3 regions of the Pseudoalteromonas sp. APC 3358 genome follow, and region 1 is predicted to be linked to each of the others. Evidence: predicted binding sites of a transcription regulator. Region 1 holds the regulator's gene; each other region holds the start of a gene.
The links. The regulator FliA, encoded in region 1, starts transcription of late flagellar genes. The targets are predictions, from matches to a motif close to CTAAAGNTNNNNNNNNNNNNGCCGATA.

Region 1 (10,587 bases):
AAAAAAGTACAGTTAAGTGGTTGTATTTTCACTAAGTTAGATGAATCATTAAGTTTGGGTGAGATTATTAGTATTGCGATTCAAAATCGCCTTCCAATAGGGTATCTTACTAACGGTCAACGAGTGCCAGAAGATATTCGTGTTGCAAATGCTGAAAAACTAGTGAAAAAGGCTGAGCAGTTATATTTAAAAAGAACAAAAGCACAACATTCAAGGCACCAAGCAGTGGCGCCAAGTACAGTAGGGATGTATGATTAACACAGTATTAGATCAAGCAAGCGGCCTGCGCAAAATGAGTCAAAACAATAACAACGGCGTAAAAGTTATCGCTGTAACCGGTGGTAAAGGTGGGGTGGGGAAAACAAATGTTTCTCTAAATACCGCTATTGCACTAGGGCAACAAGGTAATAGAGTATTAGTGCTGGATGCTGACTTAGGTTTAGCAAACTGTGATGTGATGCTTGGTTTACGTGTAGAGCGCAATTTATCACACGTTTTGTCAGGTGAATGTGAGCTTGACGAGATTTTAGTTGAAGGGCCTGCTGGTATTAAAATTGTACCCGCTACATCGGGCTCGCAAAGTATGGTTGAATTATCGCCATCTGAGCATGCCGGGCTAATTCGTGCATTTAGCGAATTGAATACCGAATTTGATATTTTAATTGTAGATACAGCCGCTGGTATTTCAGACATGGTGCTAAGCTTCTCACGAGCAGCACAAGATGTAATGGTTGTAGTGTGCGATGAACCAACATCAATAACCGATGCTTACGCACTTATTAAAGTATTAAGCCGCGAGCACGGTGTTTATAAGTTCAAAATTGTTGCCAATATGGTCCGCAGTATGCGTGAAGGCACTGAATTGTTTGCAAAACTATCTAAAGTTACCGATCGCTTTTTAGATGTTTCAATGGAGCTAGTAGCAACGGTTCCTTATGACGAAAATATGCGCAAAGCAACACGTCGCCAAAAGGTGATTGTTGAGCTCTTTCCAAGTTCGCCAGCCGCTCTCGCGTTTAAAGCGCTGGCGACAAAAGCAGTTAAATGGCCAATACCAAATCAACCATCTGGGCATTTAGAGTTTTTCATTGAGAAACTAGTAAACGGCTAATTATGACAACATTGGTGAATAGAGCTATGGGATATCAATCAACACAAAACTTAAATGTGATTGTTGAGAAACATGCATCACTTGTTAAAAAAGTGGCATGTCATCTAATTGCTCGATTACCACCTAGCGTTCAGCTTGATGATTTAATTCAATCAGGAATGATAGGTTTAATAGAAGCTTCAAAAAACTTTGATGCAACAAAAGGCGCAAGCTTTGAAACCTTCGCCGGTATTCGTATTCGCGGGGCTATGCTTGATGAAATGCGTCGTGGTGATTGGGCTCCTCGTTCAGTACACCGTAAAAGCCGACAAGTTGCAGAAGCAATTACTGGGCTCGAAAGCAGTCTGAATCGCGAACCAACAGATACAGAAGTTGCTGAAAAACTTGAAATTTCACTCAATGAGTACCATCATATTTTAAATGATGTTAATACCAGTAAAGTATTAGGCATAGAAGACCTTGGTGTAGATGAGGATGTTATTACTCCCGTAGGCCAAGATTTAGCGCTAGACAAACCTTTTAATAATGTTAAAAATGATCGGTTTAATGAGTCTTTGCTAAATGCAATAAAGTCATTACCAGAGCGTGATGCAATGGTACTTTCTTTATACTATAACGATGAAATGAATTTAAAAGAAATAGGACATATACTCGATGTAAGCGAATCGCGTGTAAGTCAGATACATGGTCAGGCGATGATTAAGCTAAAAGCTAAAATCAATGACTGGATAAACTAGTAGTAAGTAAACTAAGGTTAATACCTCACTGGGGGATGTTTTGGATAAAAACATGAAAATTCTTGTAGTTGATGATTTTTCAACGATGAGACGAATTATAAAAAACCTATTACGTGACTTAGGTTTCACTAATGTTCAAGAAGCTGATGACGGGTCTACAGCTTTGCCTATGTTACAAAATCAAGTATTTGATTTTGTGGTTACAGATTGGAATATGCCGGGAATGCAAGGTATTGACCTTTTAAGAGCAATTCGTGCAGATGATAAGTTGAAACATATCCCTGTATTGATGGTAACGGCAGAAGCTAAAAAAGAACAAATAATTGCTGCAGCGCAAGCTGGCGTTAATGGTTATATTGTTAAGCCATTTACGGCTGGAACATTAAAAACTAAATTAGAAAAAGTATTTGAACGCTTAGGCTAATGATGGGGGAGAGGCTTATGTCAGCACCAGCTGCGCCTCAAATAACGTTAGAACAAGCTCGTCAACTCGTCATTTATTTAGAAAACGATGAGCAAGATAAAGCTAATCAGTTGATTTTAGAGACAGCTTCGCAAGAGCAGTCTAAATTATTTGCTGAAGTTGGGAAGTTGACTCGTCAACTGCACGAAGCACTTAAAAGCTTTGAGCTTGATACTCGCTTAACTAACATAACGACAGATGCGATTCCAGATGCTAAAAAGCGGCTTAATTATGTTATAGAAATGACAGAAAATGCGGCTAATAAAACAATGGATGCTGTTGAGGCTAGTTTACCTATAGCTCAGCAACTTGCAGATGAAATATCTCATATCAAACCGACATGGGATCGTTTAATGAGCCGGGAGATTGAGCTTGGTGAGTTTAAACAACTTTGCCATAGTATCGATAAGTTTATGAATAACTCTCATCATAAAACGGATGAGCTTCAAAGCTTAATGACAAATGTACTAATGGCTCAAGACTATCAAGACTTAACAGGTCAAGTTATTCGCCGTGTTATAGAACTTGTTAGAGAAGTAGAAGAAAGCTTACTTCATCTTTTAACAGCGTTTGCTGAACAAGATGACAGTGACAACACAGCGAATAAACTAGAACAACAAAAAACAAAAGAACCAGTTGCCACACAAACTTTAGCAGGTCCTGAAGGCCCTATTATTGATAAAGAATCGCGTAATGATGTTGTGTCTGATCAAGATGAAGTCGATGATCTTTTATCAAGTTTGGGCTTCTAAGAGGAGAGTAACTGCATGTTTGAAGTCGATGAAGATATTTTACAAGACTTTCTTGTAGAGGCAGGAGAAATCCTAGAGCTTTTATCTGAACAGTTAGTTGAACTGGAAAATAATCCAGAAGATACCGAGTTACTAAATGCCATATTTAGAGGCTTTCACACTGTAAAAGGTGGTGCAGGCTTTTTAGCTATGACAGAACTTGTTGATGCTTGCCACGGCGCTGAAAACGTATTTGATTTACTACGTCAAGGCGTGCGAACGGTCAATTCAGAGTTAATGGATGTTATTTTACAAGCGCTCGACACCATTAATGAAATGTTCGCGACTATCCAAAATAGGGATAAGCCAGAACCAGCAGATCCTGAGTTACTTCAAACCCTCCACATTTTGGGCCTACCTCCAACAGAAGCCGAGCTTAACGGAGTCGCTTCAGAAACTGACGTTGAACAACCTCTTGATGAAGTAGTTGATACGCCAATAGCTGATGAGGAAGATCCATTTGCATTTGATGAAATGTTTAGCGGAACTCCTTCGGTTAGTGATGCTGAAATAAACGAAATCACTGAAGATGAATTTGAAAACTTACTTGATGAACTACACGGTAAAGGACAAGGTCCTGCAGTTGAAAAGCCAGTAGCAAGCAGTAGTGATTTTAATGGTGATATTACTGATGATGAATTTGACAGCTTATTAGACGAGTTACATGGAGTTGGCAGTTTTGGTGAGGTTGCGAGTAAAGCACCTGAGCAAAGTAGTGTAGTTAAAGCACCTGTAGAACCAGCTAAACCAGCGTCAAATACTGCTAATTCATCAGATGATGAAATTAGTGATGATGAATTTGAAGCGCTTCTTGATGAACTTCATGGTAAAGGCACTGCACCTAAATCAATAGAAAGCACTCCAGCTGTGAAACAGCCCAATATCCCAGCTAAACCAGCTGCAAAAGCGAGTGTGCCTGTAAAAAAACCAGAACCTGTAAAAGCACCCGCTTCTAAACCGGTAGAAAAACCGGTTGCTAAAGCAGCGCCAGCAACGCCTAAAAAATCAGCGCCACCAGCAGCAGAGACGACAGTTCGCGTAGATACAAAACGACTTGACCAAATTATGAATATGGTTGGTGAGTTAGTACTTGTGCGAAATCGTTTGGTTAGTTTAGCGACCAATTCAGACAGTGAAGCAATGGGTAAAGCAATCTCTAACTTAGATGTAGTGACTGCTGATATTCAAGGCGCGGTTATGCAAACGCGAATGCAACCAATTAAAAAGGTATTTGGTCGTTTCCCTCGCGTAGTACGCGATTTAGCACGCAGCTTAAACAAAGACATTGACTTACAACTTGTAGGTGAAGAAACCGATTTAGATAAAAACTTAGTGGAAGCACTAGCCGATCCGCTTGTGCATTTAGTTCGAAACTCAGTTGACCACGGTATTGAAATGCCAGCTGTTCGTGAGGCTGCCGGTAAGCCTAGAACAGGTAATGTTACTTTATCAGCGTCTCAGGAAGGCGACCATATTTTGTTGACCATTAAAGATGATGGCGCTGGTATGGATGCTGAGAAACTGAAAAAAATAGCAATTAGTAAAGGCGTGCTCGATCACGATCAAGCGAGTCGACTTTCTGACACTGAAGCATACAACCTAATTTTTGCACCTGGCTTTTCTACAAAAGAAGAGATATCTGATATTTCAGGTCGTGGTGTTGGGATGGATGTGGTGAAAACTAAAATCACCCAATTAAACGGCTCTGTAAGTATTCAATCTGAGTTAGGTGTAGGTACTATTTTAGAGATAAAAGTACCACTTACCTTAGCCATATTACCGACCTTGATGGTAATTGTTGGCGCACAAACATTTGCGTTACCACTTGCTGGTGTTAGTGAAATATTCAACTTAGATTTAACGAAAACAAATGTGGTTGATGGGCAATTAACAATTATTGTCCGTAAGAAGGCAATACCGTTATTCTACCTCGAGCACTGGTTAGTTAAAGGCTCAGATCGCTCACAGCGAAAAGCAAAAGGCCATGTAGTTATTGTGCAAATTGGTACGCAGCAAATTGGTTTTGTTGTTGACTCATTAATTGGCCAAGAAGAAGTTGTAATTAAGCCGCTTGATGCGTTACTTCAAGGAACACCAGGTATGGCAGGTGCTACAATTACTTCAGATGGTGGCATTGCACTGATTTTAGACGTTCCAAACATGTTAAAACATTACGCAGGCTAATAATAAAGTAGGTATATATTTAATATATACCTACGCATAAATTTAATAAGAGAGCTAAATGGCCGTTAAAGTTTTAGTTGTTGATGATTCAAGCTTTTTTCGCCGCAGGGTAAGCGAAATTCTTGAGCAAGATAGCGACATACAAGTTATAGGCTTTGCTGTGAATGGCAGAGAAGCTGTTGAAAAAGCAGCTCAGCTACGTCCAGATATGATCACTATGGATGTCGAAATGCCTGTGCTTGATGGTATTAGCGCAGTTAAAGAGATAATGGCGAGTAATCCAACCCCGATCTTAATGTTTTCATCACTAACACGTGATGGCGCAACAGCAACGTTTGATGCGCTAGATGCTGGAGCAATGGATTTTTTACCGAAAAAATTTGAAGACATCGCTCGCAATAATGAAGACGCTATAAAGCTTTTACAAAATAAAGTGAAAGATATAGGGCGAAGACGTTTACCGCGAACGTTTAAAGCTGCAACACCACCTAAGCCAGTAATATCAACTAAACCGATAACAAGCTCACTTTCGCAAAGAACAAACACACTAACGCCTTCGATAAAACAACCCGATAGAAGCTTTCAAAGAGCAGCACCTACAATACCGTCAGGTTCAAATGTTGCCTCAATGCGAGCAAGTGGAAAGCAATACCAGCTTGTGGCTATTGGCACTTCTACAGGTGGCCCTGTTGCACTACAAACTATATTAACTCAATTGCCTGCTAATTTTCCTCATCCTATTTTGCTTATTCAGCATATGCCTGCGGCTTTTACACCTGCATTTGCGGCACGTTTAAATGGCCTGTGCCAAATAAAAGTGAAAGAAGCGCAACAAGGTGACCGCTTACAACCAGGAACGGCTTATCTAGCGCCTGGCGGACAGCAGATGATGGTAGAAGGGCGTGGTGCAAATAGAACACTGCGCGTGTTTGAAGATCATAGCGAGAGAATAAGTTATAAACCGAGTGTAGATGTAACGTTTGCCAGTGCAGCAAAAACGTATCAAGGCGATGTGCTTGCTATCGTTTTAACAGGCATGGGCGCTGATGGACGTGACGGTGCAAGAATGTTAAAGCAAACGGGGGCAACTATTTGGGCACAGGATGAGAAAAGCTGTGTTGTTTATGGAATGCCTCAAGCCATTGCTAATGCGGGGCTTTCGAGTGAAAGCTTAGCATTGAGCGATGTTGCAGCACGTATAAAGAGAGAGGTAGGTTGTGGATAAACTCTCAATATTTGGACTATTTGTAGCACTGGGTGCAATAGGTCTAGGTTACTCTTTAGAAGGCGGCGTTGTTTCTGCTTTATTTAATGGTCCTGCCCTTATTATTGTATTAGGCGGCACGCTTGGTGCTGTTATGTTGCAAACATCAGCAAGTACCTTTAAAAAAATGCTAAATATGAGCTCTTGGGTTTTTGTTGCGCCACAATATGATATTGAAGATGCAATAGAACAAGTTAAGCGATGGTCTCATAAGGCACGTCAAGAAGGTTACTTAGCGCTTGAAAATGAAGCGCTAGCTCACCCAGATGCATATGCAGCAAAAGGTTTAAGCTTGCTTGTAGATGGCTGCTCAGAGCAAAAACTACGTGACACGCTTGAAATTGATTTACTGCTAGAACGCGATCGCTTGCTTGAAGCCGCACGTGTTTATGAAGCGATGGGGGGCTACAGTCCTACCATTGGTATTTTAGGTGCTGTGCTTGGTTTAATACAGGCAATGTCGTTTATTACCGATCCACAAATGCTTGGTGCAGGCGTTGCAACGGCATTTATCGCGACTATTTATGGTGTTGGTTTAGCTAATTTATTGTTTTTACCAATGGCAAATAAGTTAAAACAGCGTGTAGAGCAAAAAATGCTTTACCATGAAATGCTTGCCGAAGGCGTGATTGCAATAAGCGTTGGCGAAAGCCCAGTAAATATAGAATTAAAGCTTGAAGCCTACCGTGTAGAGCGTCCTAATTTAGTGGACGAATAACATGCTACGCCGACGACTGCGTCACTCTGCTCCTAAAAGTCAACATACAGAGCGTTGGCTTGTATCGTATGCCGATTACATGACCATTATGTTTGCTTTTTTTGTGGTGCTATATGCGATAGCGATCAACAAAGAAGAACAATTTCAAATATTGTCAGACTCCCTTGAACACGTTTTTGATAAATCTGCCCGCCAGCACTCCCAGCAAGGTGAGGGCGTCAATGGTAATGGAATATTGACTGATAGAGTGACGCCTGAACAAGAAGTTCTTTATGGTGAAAGTATTTTAAAAGAAGAACAAGGACCAGAGTTACTCGACGGTCAAAGTGATACAAGTAACATACAACAAAAATATTTAGGAAAACCACTCGATAGCTTACTTGCTAAGCTGCAGTCAGCGCTTATTGATGAAATTCGTGATGGAGAAGCCAGTTTAGAGCTTAATCAAGATTGGCTGATTATAGAGCTAAGCTCAGGTATGTTATTTTCAAGTGGTAGCTCAGTTGCACACTCTAGGGCAAAGCAAGTCGTCAAAATTGTTAAAGATATTATTGCTCCAGTAGATAACTATATTAGGGTGCGTGGCTATACTGATGATGAAAGTATTCGCAATGAAATATTTCGCTCAAATTGGGAACTCTCGGTTGCTAGAGCAACATCTATTTTAGTAGAGCTGGAAGCATTAGGTATTAATTCTGCCAGAATGGCGATAGAAGGTTATGGTCAATATTCACCTTTTGTAAGTAACGATACAGAACAAGGGCGAGCAGAAAATCGTAAAGTTGTTATTGCACTTTCTAAGTATGGTTTACCACCAATACAAGACATTAAAGGTGATGAACAAGCCGTCAAGCCAGTAGCGGAAGAGCCTGAAATTGAGCTTCCTTCAGATGACGATACAATAAAAATAATTCGTTTGCCTCATGGTGGTATTCGCATAACAACGCGCAATGAACAGTAATTAGGATGTAATGTGAAGATTTGGACTGTCGCAAATCAAAAAGGTGGTGTTGGTAAAACAACAACAGCAGTGAGCCTTGCTGGTATTTTAGCTTTGCAGGGTAAGCGTGTGTTGCTTATTGATACAGATCCTCATGCATCACTCACTTATTACTTTGGCATTGACTCAGAAGATTTGGAAGTCAGCGTATATGATATTTTTGCGCGTGGCACGAGCATGCAAAGTGAAGAGATACTTCAAGCTTTATGCCCATCAACACTTGAAAACCTAGATATTTTACCCGCAACAATGGCGATAGCCACGCTTGATAGAAGCATGGGTAATAAAACAGGTATGGGATTAATACTAAAAAAAGCGCTTGCAAAAATCAGTGAACATTACGATTATGCCATTTTAGATTGCCCCCCAGTTTTAGGGGTGTTAATGGTTAATGCGCTTGCAGCAAGTGAGCGAATTTTAGTGCCAGTGCAAACGGAATTTTTAGCACTGAAAGGGCTTGATAGAATGATGCGCACTATGGAATTAATGCAAACCTCTCAAGCGAAAGATTATCAATATACTATAATCCCTACTATGTATGATAAACGTACTAAAGCATCGTTAGAAGCATATAAAACACTTCAAAGTACGTATGGTGATAAAGTCTGGCCAGGTGTGATACCGGTAGATACTAAATTTAGAGATGCAAGCTTTGCGCAAAAAGTGCCTGTAGAGTATTGTCCTCGTTCGCGTGGTGTATACGCATATAAAGCACTGCTAGAATATTTAATTGAACAAGGTTAATGAATGAGTAAGCAATTATTTGCTAATGAAAAAGTAATGAAACAATACCTAGGGGCTTTGTTATGTGAAGACGAGCCTGTAGATAACCTTGAGCCAGTCGCAAAATTACTTGAGCAAATGCCACACGACTCGCAGCAAGAACATATTCATTTAAAACCAAAAGAACAGATAAAAGCGGCAGAAAAAATATTTGATCAAGACTTACTTAATCCTGAAATTAAGCCAATAGTTGAACCGATATTTGAAGCCGCAAAAGTTAATAAAGTCATTGACGATGAAGTAATAGAGCCGATAAGTACGACTACAGAAGAACCAGAACCACAGATTATAACCACTAGCCAATCTGACTATTTTGATGGTGAATTTCAGGCATTATTTTTTGAAGTTGCTGGTTTAACATTGGCTGTGCCATTAAAAGCATTAGGCGGTATACATCAATTAGGTGAAGTAAATCATTTATTTGGTAAGCCAAAGTGGTTTAAAGGCGTTATGCTCAACAGAGAAGAAAAGCTTAATGTTGTTGATACTGCTCGTTGGGTAATGCCAGAAAAGTATGATGATAAATTAGAGGCGTCTTTAGATTATCAGTATTTAATTACCTTAGGTGATAGCCAGTGGGGCTTATTAGCTGAAAAGTTGATAAATAACATTACATTGAGTAAAGAAGATGTAAAATGGCGTACAAATAAAAGTAAGCGCCCATGGCTTGCTGGTGTTATAAAAGAAAAAATGTGTGCTTTAATAGATGTAGATAATTTAAATATATTATTAGAGAAAGGCTTAGATAGCCGTCAGTAGTAATGACCATTACGGGGTAATAGCATGAATCAAGATAAATTACTGTCAGCAAATAAAAACGCAGATAATAATGATGAAATTTTACAGTGGGTTACGTTTAAGCTAGAGGAAGAAACCTACGGCGTAAATGTAATGCAAGTACAAGAAATACTTCGTTATACAGAGATAGCCCCTGTACCAGGTGCACCTTCTTACGTTATTGGTATTATTAACTTACGCGGTAACGTTGTAACTGTTATTGATACTCGTGCACGTTTTGGTTTGTTAGCTGCTGATGCAACCGATAATTCTCGTATATTAATTATTGAAGCTGAAGAGCAAGTTATCGGCATTTTAGCCGACAGCGTATCTGAAGTCGTTTATTTACGCAGCTCTGAGATCGATAGTGCACCAAATGTTGGTACTGAAGAAAGTGCTAAGTTTATTCAAGGCGTTTGTAATCGTGATAATGAGCTACTGATTTTAGTCGATTTAAACAAGTTACTCAGCGATGATGAATGGGATGAGTTAAGCGATATATAAGCTTTACCAAATAAATTATGCTGTTACTTAGTATAGCTATATCAGCGTTAGCGGTAGGACTTATATCGCTGGCGCTAATAATTGCATTAAAAAACAAACAAGTGAATGAAATTAATGCTGTATTACAGCAGCTTAAAGATAGCTCAGAGCAAACTCATATTTTGCGAAGTGAAATTTCAGAGCTTAGAACAGGGCTTTTAAGTATTGGTAAGCGAGTGCTTGAGGTTGAGCAACAAAATCAAGATTTAATACAAC
Region 2 (10,587 bases), on a different contig from region 1:
CGCCATCTGCTAAAGCAGAAGCGAATAGACGTACAAGGTATATGCATGACTTTTTAGAGCAATTAAAGTCAGAAATAGGTGAGTAACGTGAATAATACAAGCATACCTAAATTATCTGGGATTGATCATTGCCATTTAAATGTTGATAACTTGGTTGATGCCGTTAAGTGGTATGAGCGTGTTTTAGGTTTTAGTGTAGTACCCGAGCTTGCCTTTTGGGATGAGGACGGACGCGGCCCTTTAACACTTGAAGATACTAGTTCAACAACTCGTTTAGCACTTTTTGAAGGTGAGGGGCGTAGTAAAGGGATTGCATTTTTGGCCTCAGGGGATCAATTTATTCAATGGCGTAATCATCTTGAGGGTTTAAATATAAAAGTAGTTTTAGCAGATCATGGTGTAATGTTTTCTATGTACTTTAAAGATGAAAGCGGTAATAGCCATGAAATTACGTCACATGACTATCGTTATATAAAGTCTTACTATCCAAATGTTGAGCTTGGCTCTCACAGCGCTAAAAAGAATTAGCTTTCTTGATTTGAATTTTTTATAGCAAGAATATCGTCTAATTTTTTCACGAATAGTTCGATTAGAGCGGGATCAAAATGAGCTCCTGCTTGCTCTTGCATATGCAAAACTGTTTTCTCTACACTCCATGCCTCTTTATAAGGGCGTTTTGAAGTCAGAGCATCAAAAACGTCAGCAACGGCAACAATTCTACCTTCAATTGATATTTCTTCGCCTTTGATCCCGTTAGGATAGCCTGAACCATCCCATTTTTCGTGGTGTTCAATAGCAAGTTTATGAGCGAGTTGTAATAATGGCGATGAAGAATTTGCTAATATTTGTGCACCAATTATGGCGTGTTTCTTCATATGTTCAAACTCTTCAGAAGTTAACTTTCCTGGCTTGAGTAAGATAGCATCAGGGATACCTATTTTCCCAACATCGTGCATTGGGGCGGCTTGGCGTAAAAGCTCTGCACTTTGCTCATCCATACCTAGCGCTAATGCTAATACTTTGCTGTATTGGCTCATACGCACTATATGTTCGCCAGTGTCAGTATCTTTATATTCAGCAGCACGGCCTAGACGTTGTACTAAATCTACATGTGCTTGTTTTAATTGCTCAGCTTGCACTAGCGATAAGTGAGTTTTAACTCTAGCTCTTACAATAGCAGGGCTTATTGGCTTAGTAATATAATCTACGGCACCAAGTTCAAAACCTTTAAATTCATCATTTTCGTCCCCCAAAGCTGTCACAAAAATAATGGGGATATGAGACGTTTTAGGATTGTTTTTTACCCGCTGGCAGACTTCAAACCCATTCATATCTGGCATCATTATGTCGAGCAAAATTAGCTTTGGTAGTTCTTTTTCAAGTAGTGCCAATGCGGCATCACCCGATTTAGCAAACGACATACGATATTGATTACCTAACACTTCGCGCATTACTTTTAGATTTGCAGGCTCATCGTCAACAATTAATACTCGTGGCCTATCTGTTGTAAAATCCATTAATTAATACTCATTGTTTGTTAGTTTTTCAAGTAAGGTTTCTAGTATTACGTGTGCTTTATCAAAATCAAATTCATCAAAGGCCTCGGCTATATCATCAACTTCATTTTTATAGATTGAAGGTATGCCGCGTTGCAGTTTTGCTAGTAGCTCATCATTTAATTCTGCATTTTGTGCATCTTGATTAAGCGTCTTACACAGTGACTTAATTTCATCAATTGATAGCGTGTCAGAACTATTATCTTCAGGCTTACTACTTGGCTTATCGCAAGTATTAGATGACAGCAGTTGTGAGATGACAAGTAGCTCGTTTTTTATATCGTCTAAAGTACTAATAACTTTAGCGTCACTTTGTTTTTGCTCTAAATCGGTTAATAACTTCATTAATGTTATTAGGCCTAAGTTACCAGCAACACCTTTAAGTGTGTGAATGGTGCTATCGACATCTTTTATGTTTGATAATTTATCACTGAATAATGTTTCGAACCGTTTATTACTGTCACTAATAAATTTAGTAATCTCTGTAAGTTGCTTACATTTAGAACCCCAAAGGGCTAACCCTTTTTCAAAATCTATATGCTGCGCTTTAGGATCGCTTTGCGATATAACCATTTCTTTTGCAATACCAAGACCAAGCACTTGTGCTATTTCTTGGTTTAGCTGATTTATATCGACGGGTTTATTTGCAAAGCCATTCATGCCTGCTTTTTTAGCCGTAAGCTTATCTTGTTGTAATACACTGGCTGTGAGCGCGATAATTGGCGTGTATTTAATTTGTCTTTGATTTTCTATTGCTCTTATTTTTTGTGTTGCCTCTATGCCATCACACAATGGCATATGTATATCCATTAAAATGACATCAAAGTCTTGTTCTTCAAATACTTTAATCGCTTCAAGTCCGTTAGATGCCTTGGTAACTGCATGTTGATCGCGTGACAGGAGTAAAGAAAGTAGCTCTGTATTTTGCTCGATATCGTCAACTACTAACACCCTAAGTGCAGGCAGTTGTGTGTGTAGACCATCAAAATGATCTATTTTAGTTTCGTCACCTAAAGTAAGCGGCAATGAAAAGTAAAAGCAGGTACCTTTACCTAGTTCACTTACTAAGTTTATTGTTCCGCCCATAAGCTCTACAAGTTGTTTGCTTATGGTAGTACCAAGACCTGTACCACCAAAACGGCGAGTAGTAGTACCATCGGCTTGTTCGAAAGGTTGAAACACTGCTTGAATACGATCTTTTGCAATACCAATACCGGTATCTTGCACTTCAAAAAACAGATGCTGATTTTGTGTTATAGCAACAGTTACTGTAACAGAGCCTTTTTCGGTAAACTTAATAGCATTACCAATTAAATTAGTAAGTACTTGCCTGAGTCGATCTGGGTCGCCGTAGTACGTCGTACTTACTGATTCTTTAATATGAAGTTTAAGTTCTAAATCTTTCTTTTTAGCTTCTAACCAAAAAGTAGAAATAATACTGTCTATTACTGGCTTTAAACTAAAGTGTATTGGCTCAATAGTGAGCTTACCGCGCTCTAGTTTTGCGGAATCGAGAATTTCATTTAACAATCTAAGCAATGAACGCGCTGCATTATTTACGGTAACCAAATGCTTTTGTTGTTCTTGATCAAGTGGGGTATCCATTAACAAGTCACTAAAACCTATTATAGAATTCATTGGGGTGCGTATTTCATGGCTCATATTAGCCATAAAAGATTGCTTTGCATAAGCAGCTTCTTCAGCTTTAAATTTAGCTTGCTCTAGTTTTTCTTCATATTCTTTGCGTTCTGTAATATCAACTAAAACACCATCAATCCACTTTGCTTGGCCTTGGGTATCAAAGTCGATGCTGCCTTTATCTAAAAGCCATAAGATTTTACCGCTTCTGTGGCGAATTCTGTATTCGATTGAATACTGACGTTTTTCTTCTACGGCTTTTGTGACGGCATCTACAATAGGTTGCTGGTCTGATTTTAAAACTAGATCATTAAATTCAATGCAATGTTCAGTAAATTCATTAGGGTTATAACCCGTTAACTCGTTGATGCTCGGGCTGATAAAAAGCATGGTCCAGTTATCATCAAATTTACACCTAAAAGCCACACCTGGCATGTTATCCATTAAAGAGCGATACTTTTGCTCTTTTTCTTCAAGGCTTTTTTGTAAAGCTCGTTGCTCTGATAAGTCTGTTATGAAGCCTACGTATAGAGGATTTTGCCCTGGCTGATTAACTTCTCCAATCCCCAAACGAATCGGGAATAAGTGGCCATTTTTATGCTTTGCAAAAATTTCACGGTTAACACCGATTACTTTACCTAAATCAATATTTTTAGCTTTAGAAAGGTAGCTATCGTGATGCATCGCGATAGCATCATCCATTAGCATTTTAATATTATGATTTTGTACTTCATTTTCGTGCCAGCCAAAAATTTTACTGGCTGATTCGTTAAAGCTCAAAATAATGCCGGTGTGATCAATCGTTACGATTCCATCAATGGCTGTGCCTAAAATTGCGTTTAAGCGAGACTCGTCGGCTGACTTTTCTTCAAGTAACATTTTATATCTGACCATGCCATTAAGTACCGCTACTACGCTTGTAATGGCAATCGTTGCAGTTGCAACCGCGATGGCTACAAAAGTGAGCCCAGCAGAAGCATTTGCGTCGTCATATAAAAGAGGGGATGTTGCAACAAAGCGTGTAGATGCCATGCCCATATAATGCATAGCAGCAACAGCAAAGCCTAATATAATAGCGCTGATGGCTCTATTTTGTAGGTATGATAATTTTGGAAAAAATTTTTCAAGATTAAAGCGGCTATATAACGCTATAAACGAAAGAGCGACGGCAACTAAAATTGAAAGGCCAAAGGTCAGTGGGTCATAGCGCAACATTGGGGAAAGCTCCATTGCAGCCATACCGCTGTAATGCATTGTACCAATACCAGCCCCAAGTAAGATGGAGCAAATGCTGAGCACTCTAAAGTTTCCATCACTATTTACAAGTATTGATACCGCATACTGACATGCTAATAAAGCAGGAAGAAAAGAGAGTAGTGTGATTGTTGGATCGTAGCTTATATTAGTACATAGCGAAAAAGCTAACATACCTATAAAGTGCATACTCCAAATACCAGAAGAAAATACAGTTGCTGCAGTTATATTTGCTAAACGTTGATAACGAGGGAATTTAGTCTCTTTTGCTAAATCAATGAGCTTAGTAGTAAAAAAAGCAGCAAAAATGGCTATTAATACAGACATTGAGACTAGAAGAGGGTCGTAAACCCCATTAAGTATTAGGCTTGGATCTTGGTCTGTAATGAAGAAAGCTGATAGCATAACGGCTCGAAATATAATCTTTATTTTACAAGTTTAATCTAATTTACTAATAAATGAACCGTTATTTCTAATCGCGCTATAAAGTGACGAATTTTAAGCAAATTTATTTATTGTTTTGTTATTGAAGTAAATAAAGTGATTTAACTTTCAATTCAAAGAAAACAGACGGCTCAATCTCTAGCTTATTATAATAAAGCGGATTAGGAGTTAAGTGCGACTTTATGCTTAAGAGTTTAAAATTGATGGTAATATGGATTATATAAACGGATGCTATATTTAGAGTTTAAGTCGTGTTTGAATATCAACTAAAAAAGAGTACTAGACGCAAAACAGTCGCAATAAAAGTGCATAGTCAAAAGGTAACTGTGTATGCGCCACATTTTGTCGCAAAAAAACACATTGATACTTGGTTAGTTGACAAACAAGAGTGGGTTGCAGAACAATTAAAAAAACAATTGTCAATTGATGACACTAAGCAGTACCCTTTTGAATCTAAAAAAATAAGTGTTTTTTCAGAAACTATTTATTTGAAATTGGACTCAGGCCAAGATTCCAAAGTAACCCCGTATGATGACCACTTACTTATTACAATATCTCCTCGAGTTAAAAACACTAATCAAAAGTATCGACAGCTATTAGAGACTTATTTAAAAGAGCAGCTTATTGCTTACATAGAAATGCGTTTAGCGTATTTCTGTACTCAAATGGGTGAAGAGTTGCCAAATGATTTAAAAATAGGTGTTTATAAACGAAAGTGGGGGAGTTGTAATAGCAAGCGAGAACTCACTTTTAATTTACATCTTATAGGTGCTCCTTACCACGCTATAGATTATGTGATTGTTCATGAGCTTGCCCATTTAAAGTATTTAAATCATAGCAAAGCTTTTTGGCAGCGAGTAGAGGCGTTTTTCCCCGATTACAAAACATCATCTAATTGGTTAAAACAAAATGGTATGAGTTTACAGTGGGTGTTTTGATGTTACTGAATATAGGAATATAGGAATATAGGAATATAGGAATATAGGAATATAGGAATATAGGAATATAGGAATATAGGAATATAGGAATATAGGAATATAGGAATATAGGAATATAGGAATATAGGAATAGTAGAGAAGTGGTGGAGGGAGCTGGATTCGAACCAGCGAAGGCTGAGCCGTCAGATTTACAGTCTGATCCCTTTGGCCGCTCGGGAACCCCTCCACACTAATTTTATTGCATTTGGCCCCACTTAACTTAGCGGTAAGAAAAGTGGTGGAGGGAGCTGGATTCGAACCAGCGAAGGCTGAGCCGTCAGATTTACAGTCTGATCCCTTTGGCCGCTCGGGAACCCCTCCAATGCAACGGCGCTGATAATAGCAAATTGCGTATTTAAGTAAAGAAAAAAGCTAAAGAAAATTGAAATAAAGCCGATAAATATCTATCAGTTACCACAATCGGCTAAAGACTATGCAAATAGATGATTTGTTAATCACAGAGAGTCAGTTAAACAGTAGACTCAATAATAGTGTGCATGAAAATCGCCGTGGCGAATTTGCACTATTATTAGCGATGCTGTCACATGACGCACTCGACTTTAGTCAATTTCATTTACCAAAAACTGAAATAGATAATTTAGTTATAGAAGAAGAGGCGTTAAGAAAGCAATTTGGCGCAGGTCCAAAGCAACTTTTAGCCCCTGATGAATATAATATGTTGGTTGGACAATTTAATGCATCATTAATATCTCAAGAAGGAGCGCGCTGCGGTATGACAAGTATTAAGTTAAGACAATGCTTAAGCCCTGAACCACTTGCGATTAGAAATGATGATAAGCATATTCCACTTAATATAATAGATAACTGTGAGCTTGTTGTCAGAAGAAGAATTAAAAGCGAACAAACACAACTTGCTAATCCTCCTATAGATGCAGCAGCTTTTTACGACAGCCTTAATAATGATGCACTACATCAACCACTTCAGCTTATTGCAGTGTGATATATCATTGTAATAATCAACAGTTAATATATGCTTTATAACGGGTATGCTTTATATATTTGCTAATAATTGATTTAATGAAAAAAAAGCATCCAAAAATTAAATGCAGTTGCTATAATGGCGTCAAATGGTATGACATGAAATGCCATTATCATTAAACCAAGGTAATTAGGAACGTAATGAAGAAAACATTCACGCTAAATCACGAGAAAATCAAATACCCTCGTATGGTTGATGCTGCAAAGCACGAAGTGAAAAAATATTTGAAAAGAGAGCGTAATAAAACGCTACCTGAAGATGCTGACTATTGGGCATTTGACTGTAAGTTTGGTAACACAGCTGAAGATGCGCAAGTTGTGCACGTTGCTGAATTAAGTAACCAAATTGGCGAAATTGAAAAGCAAGGTTTGACCTCTTTCTATGTAGAGATTTTAGCTCGACCTGCTCAACGTCAACAGTTAGATTTAGATGATGACGAATAACACTTAATTTAATTAAGTGTTCGAAGTTTTAAAATGAGCCCAAGTGGCTCATTTTTTGTTTTTATGCATTAAAGATTCACCATAAATCATTTTTATTAGTAACTAATAAGTATAATTTTAATTTATTAACATTTGCATAATAAAATATAGTGATATAGGGTGTGTTTAATTAAAAAAACAAAACAGTTGTACCATGCCTATAAATTACTCTGACCACCAATTGAAATTAAGCTTAAAGAGCTCTAAGGTACTTGTCGTTGACGATCAGCTATTAAGCTTAATTGTATTAAAAAAAATATTATCAGAGCATTTTAATGTGACAACTGCTGGAAGTGGTGAAGAGGCGATAGAAATTTGTAATGTTGATTTACCTGATATTATCCTACTCGATATTAATATGGGTGGGATGAGCGGAATTGAAACATGCTTAAAATTAAAAAATAATACTGAAACACAAGATATCCCCGTTATTTTTGTTACATCCTTTGAAAATCAAGAAGAAGAGTGCTGGGAAGCCGGAGCTGTCGATTTTATTAAAAAGCCGATTAAAAAAGAAACATTATTTAGAAGAGTTCGTGCGCATATAACGTTAAAATTACAACATGACTTACTCAATCAAAAAGTATTTCTAGATGATTTAACAAAGGTATTCAATCGTCGTTATTTTGATGCGCATTTTTCTAAAATGGAACGAAGTGCCTTACGAGAAAAAGTCGACTATGCACTATTACTCATCGATATAGATTACTTTAAGCAATACAACGATCTTTATGGTCATGTGCAAGGCGATACGGTTTTAAACCTTGTTGCACAAACTATTACTAATAGTTTGCAAAGGCCAACCGATTTTGTTGCGCGTTACGGCGGCGAAGAGTTTGTAGTTGTTCTACCGCATACAAGCACTGAAGGTGCGATTTGTGTTGCTGATAAAATTAAACAAAATGTGGTCGATTTAGGAATATTACACAGATATTCAGAATATGACTTTGTGACTATTAGTATTGGCGGTGCAACCCTAAAACCGTATGTAAATAACAAAAACACCTTGCAGATCGCAGATGAAAAAATGTATGAGTCCAAAATGCAAGGTCGTAACCAAGTGTGTTTTTAAGTTTAGCTAGCTAATAAATCACTTTGCCACTTAAAAACACCTTGTAGGTGATAAATATTAAATAAGATTATTTATTACACGCTATGACATTTTTTGTACTTTTTATTGCTACCACATGGGCAGTCATCATTTCTGCCCACTTTAATATCTTCAACAGGATATATAGTGCCATCTAAATAACGCCATTGAGTGTTTTCTTTAATAAACTGCGATTTTTCGTGAAGCTCACAAAATAAGTTTTGATAAAAATATTGGGCTTTAAATTCTACAGTACCGGTATCGCCATCATGGCTTGACCCAATTACATCAAGATTTATAAATCGACAGCTGTTAGCAAAATCATTGATTTCTTTAACCGGATTTTCAGCTTGTTTTTCTTTTGCGTAGGTTTGATAAATATATTCTGCATTTTTAATAACATAAGCACTGAATCGTGAGCGCATAAGTTGTTCAGGAGAGTCAGCTTGCTTAACAGATAAGTGAAGCGGCTCGCAGCAATCGGCATAATTGTGCCCACTGCTGCAAAAACATAATGTGGTATTGAGTGAAGTCATAATAATAATACAAAGTCTAAAACATTAGTTTAACAAGCTTATTGGGCGAGTGATATCTCTGTTGTTTGAGACTTTTTAGTAAAACAGTATAGTTTTGTATTCGTTTTACTTAAATCGAACGATAGATTCGTAAGTAGTTGGTTATTAACTATATCGGTCCAGGTAATTACCGCTGCAAAGTTTCCGTTATGTAATGCAGAATTTAATACATACTCTAAATTTACTAGGTGCTTCTGTCTAATAACAAGTAATTTACTTGTATCAATAGAGCATGAGTCAAGTAAAGCTTTGCTAGGTACGTGATCTGGAGCAATTAGTAACGTCCATGCATTAGAGCTATTGTATTGGTGTAATACTTTTAAAAGCTCAAAGGTCGCTGAAATTTCATCTTCAATTTGAATCAAATTCACGCAATCGCTTTGCTCATCTTGTTGGTAACTTTTAACTGTTCTTACGGTAATAGGCTGTAACATAATTTCACTCACTGGGTTTTTATACAGTATTCATATACAGTAGTTTATACAGTGCTTTCGTGCAAGCCTTTTATGCTATTTATTTGTACAGTTATTCAGCTTTTGATCATTGTTTTTATTTTTTTAATTTATAATTCTTTATTAATCAGATTGTTATGGAATTATTTTTGAGAAGGTATTCTAAAAATAAATTTTTGAGCAGTGTCTTCATTTTGGGGTTTTATACTGTATAGGATTATCTTTGTAACCATATACAGTATTTTTAACACTGCATACAGTACTTCTGCCATAGCTAGCTTATGTGTTTTCACTCGTGCGAGGGATCATATGAGAAAACTGGAGTTGGTGAATTTGTTCGTACAAACTTGCCGCATAACATTGAGCATCTTTAAATCGCTTAGTTTCGATATGTTTGCGTATATCTGTAACCGCTGCAGTGGCAGGGGCGTACCCTTGGCTACTTGCTAAGCTTAACCAAGCTACAGCATGAAATACACTTTGTGGCACGCCTTCACCTTTCACAAAAAATAAACCTAAATAAAACTGTGCTCTATGGTTTCCCGCCATTGCAGCAAGTCGCATCCATTTTGCAGCCAATGGAGCTTGATTATTTTTTAAATAATATAGGGCTTTATTTAACGTACTTTGCTCATCTTTTTTATTATCAACGGGCACAGAGGTATTTTCGGGTTGAGTAACAAAACCTAAAATATTATCTAGCTGTTGCTCTAAGTCTTGCTCACAAGGTGTTGTTTTAAGCATATCGGTTCATTTATTATTTTAACTACTTTAACAGTTTAGTATATAGCAAGGTAAAATGTCCTGTAAAAGATAATTTTTATGTTAAAATCTCGCCACTTTTTACTATCACAAGTTTATTATGTTCGAAGCCTTATTTAAACTGAGCGAAAATAATTCAACAGTTAAACGCGAATGCGTTGCTGGCCTAACTACCTTTATAACTATGGTATACATTGTATTTGTAAACCCGGCTATGCTCGCAGAGGCTGGGATGGATCAAGGGGCTGCATTTGTAGCGACATGTATAGCAGCTGCGATAGGCTGTTTTATAATGGGTTTATGGGCTAATTATCCATTAGCATTAGCGCCTGGTATGGGACTAAATGCCTTTTTTAC
Region 3 (10,587 bases), 120 kb from region 1:
TTTAGCTGGGTTACTAGGCATTGGCGGCGGTTTAATTATCGTTCCAGTACTAACCACTCTGCTACTCTCATTTAATGTAACGTCGGCTGATCATGTATTAGTAATTGCTATTGCAACCTCACTCGCTTCTATTTTATTTACTTCAACGTCTTCAGCGCTGGCTCATCATAAAAATGATAATGTGCCTTGGGCAATCGCCCCGTGGGTTATGTCGGGTGTGGCTTTAGGTGCACTTATTAGTGGCTTTGCAGCAAGTTTAATCCCTGAACAAATATTACGTACAGTGTTTGCTATAAGTGTTGTATTTATTGCAGCAAGAATGGTGCTCTCCGCGCGTAATAAACCGATGTCAGAAAAACCGTTGCCGGCTGGTCCTATTTTAGGGGGCGTTTCTGCAATAATGGGCGGGTTATCAGGTTTAATAGGGATTGGCGGCGGAGCTTTAATAGTACCGATGCTTAATTATTTTTCGGTTGATATAAAAAAAGCAATTGGCTGCGCGGCAGCGTGCGGAATTGTTATTGCATTATTTGGCTCGATTGGTTACATCAGCGCAGGCTGGCATGTTACCGATTTAGAGCGTGGTTTTGCCGGGTTTGTTTATTTACCTGCATTATTTGGGATTGTTATTACCTCGTGGTTTGTTGCGCCCATTGGCGCCAAAGCAACTCACTATTTACCTGTTAATACAATTAAGAAAGTTTTCGCGGTGCTGCTTGTAGTTATCGCAATTAAAATGGTTTTTAGCTAAAGGTTTATTTTTTATGGCACTTGAGTTTCCTCAAATTGATCCAATTATTTTTTCTGTTGGACCGCTAAGCGTACGTTGGTATGGCTTAATGTACTTAATAGGTTTTGCATTTGCGATGTGGTTTGCTAATCGTCAAGCGTCAAAGCCAAATTCGGGTTGGACTAAAGACCAAGTAAGCGATTTACTGTTTTACGGCATGTTAGGGGTAATACTAGGTGGGCGTATTGGCTACGTATTGTTTTACCAGTTTAGTTATTTTATAGAAAACCCACTGTATTTATTTAGAATAGATCAGGGCGGTATGTCGTTCCATGGTGGAACACTTGGCGTTATAACCGCCGTCGCAATTTTTTCGTGGACGCGTAAAAAGTCACTGCTTCAAGTAGGCGACTTTGTTGCACCACTTGTTCCTGTAGGGCTTTTAGCAGGGCGTATTGGTAACTTTATAAACGGTGAGTTATGGGGCCGAGTTACTGACGTGCCATGGGCAATGGTATTTCCAACGGGCGGTCCGCTTGCGCGTCACCCATCGCAATTATATGAAGCATTTTTTGAAGGCTTAGTACTGTTTTTAATCCTGCAATGGTTTATTAAAAAACCACGTCCAGCAGGCAGCGTAGCTGGTGTATTTTTATTAGGTTACGGCGTGTTTAGATTCTGTATTGAATATTTCCGCCAACCCGATGCACAACTCGGTTTATTTGCCGACTTTATTTCAATGGGACAAATACTTTCACTTCCTATGATAGTGGGTGGTTTAGGTTTATTAATTTGGGCATATAAGCAACCACAACACGTTAAAACAGCTAAGGCATAATAAGAAAAGCATGAAACAATATTTAAAATTATGTCAGCGTATTGTTGACGAAGGTCAGTGGGTCGAAAACAAACGTACCGGTACGCGTTGTTTAACCGTTATTAATGCCGATTTAGAATACGATGTGGCTAATAATAAGTTTCCAATGATCACGACGCGAAAAAGTTACTACAAAGCAGCGATTGCTGAGTTACTAGGATATTTACGTGGTTACGACAGCGCTGAACAGTTTCGTGAAATTGGCTGTAAAACATGGGATGCCAACGCGAACGATAACAACGCATGGCTCAATAACCCTAACCGTAAAGGTGAGGATGACATGGGGCGAGTTTATGGCGTACAAGGCCGTGGTTGGCAACGTCCAGATGGCTCAACGCTTGATCAGCTTTCCAAAGTTATTAATAACTTAAAAAATGGCATTGATGACCGTGGTGAAATAATCACGTTTTATAATCCAGGTGAGTTTGAGCTTGGTTGTTTGCGCCCGTGTATGCATACGCACACTTTTTCACTACTTGGCGATACGCTATACTTAACGTCATACCAGCGAAGCTGTGATGTACCGCTCGGCCTTAATTTCAATCAAATTCAGTGTTTTGTGTTGCTTGCGTTAGTGGCTCAAATTACCGGCCACAAAGCGGGTAAGGCGTATCATAAAATTGCTAATGCACATATTTACGAAAACCAACTTGAACTGATGCGAGACGTGCAGTTAACGCGTGAGCCATTTGAATCACCTCAGTTAAAAATTAATCCAAAAATTAAATCATTAGAAGACATAGAAACGTGGGTAACACGAGACGACTTTGAAGTAACAGGCTATCAATGCCATGAAGTGATTCAATATCCATTTTCAGTATAATAAAAGATTAAGGAAAACATAAAATGAAAGCAGTGATCCCAGTAGCGGGCCTTGGTACTCGTATGTTACCAGCCACTAAAGCAATTCCTAAAGAAATGCTTCCAGTGGTAGACCGTCCTTTAATTCAATATGTAGTAAACGAAGCCGTTGCTGCAGGAATTAAAGAAATAGTGTTAGTAACGCACTCAAGTAAAAATTCAATCGAAAATCACTTCGATACAAGTTTTGAACTAGAAGCTACTTTAGAAAAGCGTGTTAAGCGGCAACTACTTGCCGAAGTGCAAGCAATCTGCCCTAAAGACGTAACCATTATTCACGTACGCCAAGGTGAAGCAAAAGGCTTAGGCCATGCTATTAGTTGTGCAGCGCCTATTATTGGTAACGAACCGTTTGTAGTTATTTTGCCAGATGTAATTATTGATGATGTAGAGAGCGATCTTAAAAAAGATAACTTAGCAGAAATGATCGCTAATTTTGGGAAAACTAAGCACAGCCAAATTATGGTAGAACCAGTACCAATGGCACAAGTGAACCAGTTTGGTGTGGTTGATTTAGGTGATGTTGACTTAAAGCAAGGTGAAAGCTCGCCAATTCTTAATATGGTAGAAAAGCCGCCAGTAGATGAAGCTCCATCAAACTTAGCTGTAGTGGGTCGATACGTATTAAGCGAAAATATCTGGCCGTTACTTGCAAAAACTCCGCAAGGTGCAGGCGACGAAATTCAATTAACTGACGCAATTGCGATGTTAATGGAACACGAAAAAGTAGATGCATACGCTATAAAAGGCCGTAGCCACGATTGTGGAAGTAAAATTGGTTACTTAAAAGCAACGATTGAGTTTGCACTTCGTCGCGATGAATTTGCCGATGAATTAAAATCATTTATTAAAAAACTGATTTAACAGTTAACGTAAAACATGAAAGGCGCCTATATCGGCGCCTTTTTTTATGAGTTTTATCAGGATAGAAGTAAGGAAAGGAATAGCTCTAAAATAAAATTTTTTAAGTCATTACAGACATATTGTTATTTATGTTGTAAAGTTTGTGTTAATTGGCATTGAATTTGTATTAAATAATGCTCTCAAGGAAGGGGTGGAGTATGCAACGTTGTGTTTTACGAAATACTGACAAGCATGCGAAGAGCTAAGTTTTATAGCTCACAGCTTAAATAAAGTTAAACGCTTTCTTGTGAGAATGTTTAACTGAAATGTAGTGTAAAAACACTGCTTTCAGGACAACTAATACATGTTTATATATAAAAAAAATAACATTGGGCTTTTACTTAGCTTGCTAATGCTTTTATTTGGTACAGCATGCAGCGTCTCGCCTGAAATAAAAACCATTGATGAACAACCTCAAAGTAACTCGCCTGACTACGTATCAATTACAGCCCTTGAACTTGCACAGCTAAAAGATGCCGCAATGCAGTGGCAACAAGCTCGTGAAGGTATAGAGCGAATTTTAAGATTAGAAAAAGAAATAACTTACCTCGTAAATCATATCGATATTATAAACAGCAAAGCTATTGCGCAGTCTAATCAAGGGTATAGCAGCAAGTCTGTACGCTCACCACGAAACACACGCAATGTTAAGTCACGCCAACAAGTTAAACAAAATTACAGTAATAAAAAACAAACTGTAAAATTAAATAAACCTAAACATGTATTTGCTTTACAGGTAGCTTCGGTTGACTCAGAGCAAGGTGTGGCTAAAGCATGGCAAGAGCTAAATACTAAAGCAGCGCCGTTGTTTAGAGACAAAATATTGACTAACGTAGAAACCGCCAAAATAAACGACAAAATGTTTTACAGGCTAAAACTTGGCTCTTACCAAAACTTTAAAAATGCAAAAGCAGACTGTGACGTATTCAAGTTATATAAACTCGATTGCATAGTAAGTAACTACACCGATAAGCCAGTAAAGCTGTAGCTCACAGTATGTAATATCAATCTGCAATAATACCTAATCAATTTGAAGGATTAGACCTGACGCTAACTTTGCTAATAATTTTTGATATACGACTGCATGAATGCAGGAGGTAGAGCAATGCAGCAGCAATTAGTGATACCAACTAAATGATGAAATTTTGCCTTGTTATCGATATGGCTTTTCTTACCTCAAAATAGACTACTTAATTAAAAAGTTGCTATAAAGTGGCGCAAAATTTGCTTTGATTTATTATCTTGGTTAGTAGAGTGCATTTTGCAATGCGGTATTTTAAGTCTTGTCATTTAATATCAGTTTTATTCTTATCTTTTTATTTATATGGATGTAGCAGCGCAACTGTAAATAACGAGAGCGTGCAGCATTCTTTAATTACTGATAAACAAGTAAAAGAGTATGTTTCGCAGTGGCACTTACAGCAAGAAAGCATTGGTCGTTTAACTGCTATGGAAGATGATTTACAGCTATTAATTATGGCGTTATCGTCTCAAAGTGAATTAACTGAAAACCCGCCTTTACTCATGCAAAGTAAAACCGATATCACCTATGGTAATCAGCCTTCACAGAATTTGGAACCGACGGCACTAAATAACACTCCCGAAGTAAAAACACCAAACTTACAAAATTCAGAACTCGCCTTAACAGATGAAACTAAAATTGGAGCACAGCTTGGTTGGTATTTAAAGCCAGAGCTTGTTAAAGCAAGAGTCGAAAGGCTTAAGCAATTATACCCCAGTGCATTTACTCAATTTAATTTTACTATGTTTGAACGTAAAAATAATAATATGACTTTGTATGGATTACGTGTAGGTCCATTTAAAAGCGATGCTCAAGTAAGTGCGTTTTGTTATTTAGCTAATCAGCTTGATCAAGCATGTAATATTGCTGCTTTTGTCGGAAAACCAATATAATTAATAAATTAGGCCTTTTAAACTTATATAGTATTAAAGTATTTGTACTAATAGTCGATACTAACTATAGTTGGGCAAATATTTGATAAAGCCCATTTTCTTATAAGGATTTAGCATGAAGTTTTATTTATCTGCATTAGCTGTAGCCACCGTGGTCAGCTCGTTTAGCACTTATGCTGCTACAGAATCATTTGAAGCGAAAGTAACGGTACAAAATGCTGTAGTACTCACAAAAGATAACGATTTAAATTTTGGTACTATTCGTGCTATTTCAGATCCTACAGGCAATCTGCAAGCTACGCTTACAATTAATCCTGATCCTGATGCAACTAATGTTACCTCGCAAGACGACGCTGCTGGTAATGTGGCAACTATATCAATAATTGAAGGTGGTGAAGCGGGTGCTTTTAGTGTGTCAGATGTAGTACCAAATTCTATTTTAACCATTAGCGACCCAGTAAACACTTTAGTACAACCTTTAGCTGGTCAAGGGTTAAATGAACCTGATTTTACTGTAGGTACTTGGACTTACTTTATAACGAGCGGTACTAATGCTGGTGGATTATATACAAGTGCTACGCCCAACCTACAAGCTGGCGTTGATGGCGCTGTATCATTTAATATAGGCGCGACTCTTTCTACTTCATCAAACGCATCAAGTGTGGATTACCCTGATGGTGAGTATTCTGGTAGCTTTAATATTGAAGTGTCATATTAATTAGTGTTTAAACAAACAATGCGCTTTTTGTATGTTTCTGCTTGGCTTTCGTTAATGTTTAGCGAGCAAGCCTATAGCGCAAGCATACAACAAGAAGCGCTTAATTTTGGCACTTTAGTTATCCCTCAAAATAATACTTTAAGCTCTATAACCATTAGCCATGAAGGTGAAACAACCACATTTGGTAATATTTACGTATTAACTGAGGGGAATCCCGCAGAACTTTTATTTACCGATTTACCTCCCCTTACTCAAATATCGTTTAACAAAACGAGTGACTCTACATTGCAAAGTGAAGTACTTGGAGCTAATAGTGCCAAGTTTTCGGTTGTATTAGTGGATTTACCAAGAACGCAAACTAGCGATGAATTTGGAGAGCTTTTACTCAAAGTAGGTGGCCGTTTAATAACGACAGGGACTAGCCAAAGTTACTTAGATGGTAGTTTTATTACTGACACCCAATTAGAAATTACGATTGATTACTAAAGGAAAAACATGCTTTATAAAGTTGTAGTGCTGCTCGCACTGAGTGTATGTATTTTAGGAAAAAATGCATACGCAAATTTACTTATCTCTCCAACCCGTATTAGTTTTGATGAACGTCAACGAACCGCTAAAGTTACCGTAATTAATACGGGTGATGAATATCAAACATATCGTGTTTTATGGAGTGAGAAGCAAGCGCAACCTAGCGGTGGCTACATACAGTTGGCAGAGGCTACAAGCGAAAGTTTAAGTTCAATGGCACGTTTGTCACCAAAACAAATGCGTTTAGCACCTGGTGAAAAACAAACAGTAAAAATAGCAATACGTAAACCTAAAGGCCTAGCTTCTGGTGAGTACCGCTCTCATCTTCTATTTCAAGCATTGCCTGGTGAAAATACTAATAAAACAAGCTCAATAAAAGTTAATATGATTATGAGCTACAGTATTCCTATTTTGTTACGTAAAGACATGAAACAGCCAGAAGTTGCCATAGAGCAAGCTCAACTAGTGCTAAATGAAAGCAATCAACGTCCTCAGTTTTTATTGAATATAAAACGAGAAGGTAAGTTTAGTAGCTACGGTAAATTAAGTGCTTACTTTGTTGATAGTAATAACGAGCAAGTTAAAATTGCAGAAATTGGTAATTTAAGTATTTATCCAGAAGTGGATAATGCGTTTGTAACCCTTAGTTTATTTAGTGACAAAAATTTAGATAAAGCAGGAAAAGTCATTTTTAAATATGAAGGCAGTCAAGAATATAAAGATCTTACATTTGCACAATACACTCTGCCTTTAACTTCACAATCACTTAATGTTTTAACAGTGAATGACGCTAAATAATTTATTGTATACACTATTACTAAGCATAAGTAGTTTGCTTAGTAATAGTGTAATAGCTAATCCTAATTCTTCCGTAGGGGATGCTTTAACAACACTACGCGCAATTGAACTAAAGCTAACTAAGCCCGTTGAAGTAATTGATTATAAAAACAAAGAAAATCAGCAACAGCGAATCGCCACAGGCGAGTTATTAATACTTTCGCTTTATTTAAACTCATACTACTTAGGTGAAGTTGCAGCAATTAAAAGCGAGCAAAGTGTACAAGTTAGTTTAAGCGACTTATTTGATATTCTACAATTTGCAATGAATGTTGATGCTAGCAATCGAATTGCTCAAGGTGTTGGAGCAAATCAACAACCTCTTTTTCTAAATGCAGCGGTTACACCCGCTGTATTTACTAGTCCTACACAGAGCTACTTATTAGCAAAAAATCAAATTACCATTGAAGATGATATTTATGTAGATATTCAAAGTTTACATAATGCTTTAAATCTAGAGTTTAATATTGATTACCCAGATTTAGAATTACTTATAAGCTCAGAGAGCCCCTTACCGGTTGAACAACAAAGATACAGACAGTCGCGCAACCTTAAATCACCTAACAAAAGATCGCCACCTACGCTGCCATGGAAAGCTAGCCCATATAAAGCGCTATCTTCTCCGGTTGCCGACTTACAACTAAATTTTACCGCGAGCGATGATAGACATTCTACGAACTATTCACTTTTAGGCACTCAAGACTTTGCGTATTTATCTGCAGAGTATTTTTTGTCTGGACGAAGTACTGACTTACTTACCAACTCTAGGTTAACGTTTACAAAGCAAAACTTAGACAAAGAAATAAAAAACAGCTTCATGCCTACTGAAATATCTTTTGGTGATGTTATCGCCACGCAAGTGGGTAATAGCTACAGTAGTCAGTATGCCCGAGGTGTTAAAGTTTCTAATAATGTAACCAATAGAAAAATAGTCAATAATCAAGTTAACTTAAGCGGTGCTATACAGCCAGGTTGGGATGTAGAGCTGTATCGTAATGAAATATTAATAGACCAGCAGCTTAGCCTCGCAGATGGGCGTTATATTTTTGATAATATAAACCTATTATTTGGAGCTAATAATTTTGAGCTTATTTTTTATGGGCCTCAAGGTCAAGTTGAGCGTAAAAGTGATTATTACTTTGTGGACGGAAATCAACTTAAGCAGGGACAAGGTCACTATGAATTGTCGGTTACTGAACAAGGCAAGCAGTTACTAAATAACAATGTTTCAAGCTCGCAGGGTCAGGGTTGGCAAGTTGCGGGTAGATATGAGCAAGGGCTTACAGATAATATATCTGTATACACTGCTACATCAGGTCAAAAAAACACGGATGACGATCTACTTAAGTATGCATTTGGTACCAACATAAGCTTGTTTGACCGATTATTATTAAATGCGAATGTTGAAAAAAATAATAACAATGAACAAGAATTTGAATTTACAGCCCGAACTCAAATTGCCGAACAATCACTACTTTTTAGCGCTACAAATCGTACCGACGAACAGCAGCAAGATTTTAACAGCTACCAAATAAATTTAGCTGGTGGGCTAATGAATAATACCTATGGACGCCTTTCTTATCAAAATAACGTCCTATATGACGATAGTGATACTAGAGGGCGTTTTAAACAAGTACGCAACCAGTTCAACTACTCATACTCAGGATTTGCACTAAGTAACCAATTGCTGTGGCAACAAGACGATAGCTCTGAGAGTACTTTTGGAACAACACGTTTTCAAAAGCGCTTTGGGAGAACCTACACAAGGTTTGGTATAGATTATAGTATATCGCCAGTAAGTGAGCTTGTTAGTTACGAGGCTGAGTTTAGCCGTAACTTGGGCCGAGATTTACAAGCGGAACTTACTTTAACTGATTCACTTCGTAATAATATTCAATCGGCCGAATTAGGGCTCAATTGGCAAAGCGACAAGTTTAGTTTAACGAGTAACTTAAACTACAACAGTAACGATGATTGGCGGCTCGGTATTTATAGCCGTTTTAGCTTAGGTTTTGATGTTGAACACAATACATATTTTGTCTCTAAGCGCAGCTTAACTAACACGGGTAGCTTAATGTTACGCGTATTCTTAGATCAAAATAATAACGGTATTATGGATGATGATGAGCACGGCGTTGCCGGCGTAAAAGTAAAAGGCGTTCACAATTATCGTCAAGCAATTACAGACGAACACGGCGTTGCGCTATTAACTTCAATGCCAGCAAATCGTACAACAGATATAATACTTGATAGAAATAGTTTTGAAGATCCGTTTTTAATACCAGCCAATGAGGGTTTTTCTATTACCCCAAGGGCTGGTTTTGTAGAGTATATGGACTTCGCATTAAATAATGCAAGTGAAGTGGAGGGAGTTGTTTATCAACAAAAAGGTGATACAACACAGATCCAACCCTTTGCAAATATAGCGCTGTTGAATGAGAAAGGGGATCAAGTTGCACAAACTCAAGCAGCATATGATGGCTATTATTTATTTACAGACCTTAAACCGGGGCAGTATAAAGCAGTAATTGATGATGAATATAAACAACGCAAGCAGCTAAAAAACACTCAAAATATAACAGTTAATTTATCGCCTCAAGGAGATGTAGTAATGGGCGTTGATTTAATATTAAAGGCGCTCAGTGCAACAACTGGAAGCATTGCCAATGCAGGAAGTTTTAGTTCGTTAAATATCTTAAAAATTTATTACCGTTTAATAGCACCACGAATAGAGCAGCAAGAAGCTTTTTATATGCATGATAAAGCTAAAAATAAATTTATTTTAGCCTTAGCGTACGCAACAAACAGTTCGCCAGAGCTTATTTCTGTATGCGACTCAGTAAAAGCGCAAGGATTAAAGTGTGTTGTTGAAACACATAAAATACTCCACTAAAGGAATTAGGATGAAAAGAGTTCAATGTATATTTTTAATCAGTGCAATGTTGCTAAGTTATGGTTGTGCGAATAATAAAGCAATTGATGGTAGTGCTACTCAGACCAACGTAACTGACGAAAAAAGCTACGTAAAAATAACAAAGCAAGAACTTGAAACTTTAAAAATAAGCTCCCAGCAGTGGCAAAATATGAAGCCAGAACTTGCGCGTTTATTACTTATTGAAGAAGACTTAAGCTTACTAATATTGCAACTCAATACAATTGCAAAAGAAAATGAGCAGAAAAACGCACCAGTAATAAAAGCAGAAATCGTTAATACCAACA

Region 2: the regulator FliA is predicted to act here: its motif matches at 6,242-6,268, upstream of QL995_RS08705 (VC2046/SO_2500 family protein).
Region 3: the regulator FliA is predicted to act here: its motif matches at 5,319-5,345, upstream of QL995_RS04395 (DUF4402 domain-containing protein).

Annotation. Positions count from the first base shown of each region.
Region 1 covers NZ_JASDCE010000002.1:487,424-498,010, forward strand. Annotated here, with positions in the region: gene flhF (flagellar biosynthesis protein FlhF) at 1-258, shown strand, start outside; gene QL995_RS04800 (MinD/ParA family protein) at 251-1,111, shown strand; gene QL995_RS04805 (RNA polymerase sigma factor FliA) at 1,138-1,848, shown strand; gene cheY (chemotaxis response regulator CheY) at 1,889-2,272, shown strand; gene QL995_RS04815 (protein phosphatase CheZ) at 2,290-3,063, shown strand; gene QL995_RS04820 (chemotaxis protein CheA) at 3,079-5,286, shown strand; gene QL995_RS04825 (chemotaxis response regulator protein-glutamate methylesterase) at 5,345-6,511, shown strand; gene QL995_RS04830 (flagellar motor protein) at 6,504-7,268, shown strand; gene QL995_RS04835 (flagellar motor protein MotB) at 7,270-8,229, shown strand; gene QL995_RS04840 (ParA family protein) at 8,242-9,012, shown strand; gene QL995_RS04845 (chemotaxis protein CheW) at 9,016-9,810, shown strand; gene QL995_RS04850 (chemotaxis protein CheW) at 9,835-10,332, shown strand; gene QL995_RS04855 (DUF2802 domain-containing protein) at 10,350-10,587, shown strand, end outside.
Region 2 covers NZ_JASDCE010000004.1:317,210-327,796, reverse strand. Annotated here, with positions in the region: gene QL995_RS08740 (HD domain-containing protein) at 1-86, shown strand, start outside; gene QL995_RS08735 (VOC family protein) at 88-528, shown strand; gene QL995_RS08730 (two-component system response regulator) at 525-1,517, opposite strand; gene QL995_RS08725 (MHYT domain-containing protein) at 1,521-4,853, opposite strand; gene QL995_RS08720 (SprT family zinc-dependent metalloprotease) at 5,144-5,830, shown strand; tRNA gene QL995_RS08715 (tRNA-Tyr) at 5,972-6,056, opposite strand; tRNA gene QL995_RS08710 (tRNA-Tyr) at 6,106-6,190, opposite strand; gene QL995_RS08705 (VC2046/SO_2500 family protein) at 6,303-6,830, shown strand; gene QL995_RS08700 (DUF6172 family protein) at 7,010-7,312, shown strand; gene QL995_RS08695 (diguanylate cyclase) at 7,506-8,423, shown strand; gene QL995_RS08690 (YchJ family protein) at 8,498-8,977, opposite strand; gene QL995_RS08685 (SulA-like leucine-rich domain-containing protein) at 9,016-9,450, opposite strand; gene QL995_RS08680 (SEL1-like repeat protein) at 9,748-10,212, opposite strand; gene QL995_RS08675 (NCS2 family permease) at 10,331-10,587, shown strand, end outside.
Region 3 covers NZ_JASDCE010000002.1:372,348-382,934, forward strand. Annotated here, with positions in the region: gene QL995_RS04365 (sulfite exporter TauE/SafE family protein) at 1-751, shown strand, start outside; gene lgt (prolipoprotein diacylglyceryl transferase) at 765-1,568, shown strand; gene QL995_RS04375 (thymidylate synthase) at 1,579-2,430, shown strand; gene galU (UTP--glucose-1-phosphate uridylyltransferase GalU) at 2,454-3,332, shown strand; gene QL995_RS04385 (SPOR domain-containing protein) at 3,676-4,359, shown strand; gene QL995_RS04390 (SPOR domain-containing protein) at 4,731-5,285, shown strand; gene QL995_RS04395 (DUF4402 domain-containing protein) at 5,401-6,003, shown strand; gene QL995_RS04400 (DUF4402 domain-containing protein) at 6,007-6,489, shown strand; gene QL995_RS04405 (fimbria/pilus periplasmic chaperone) at 6,499-7,329, shown strand; gene QL995_RS04410 (hypothetical protein) at 7,364-10,261, shown strand; gene QL995_RS04415 (SPOR domain-containing protein) at 10,272-10,587, shown strand, end outside.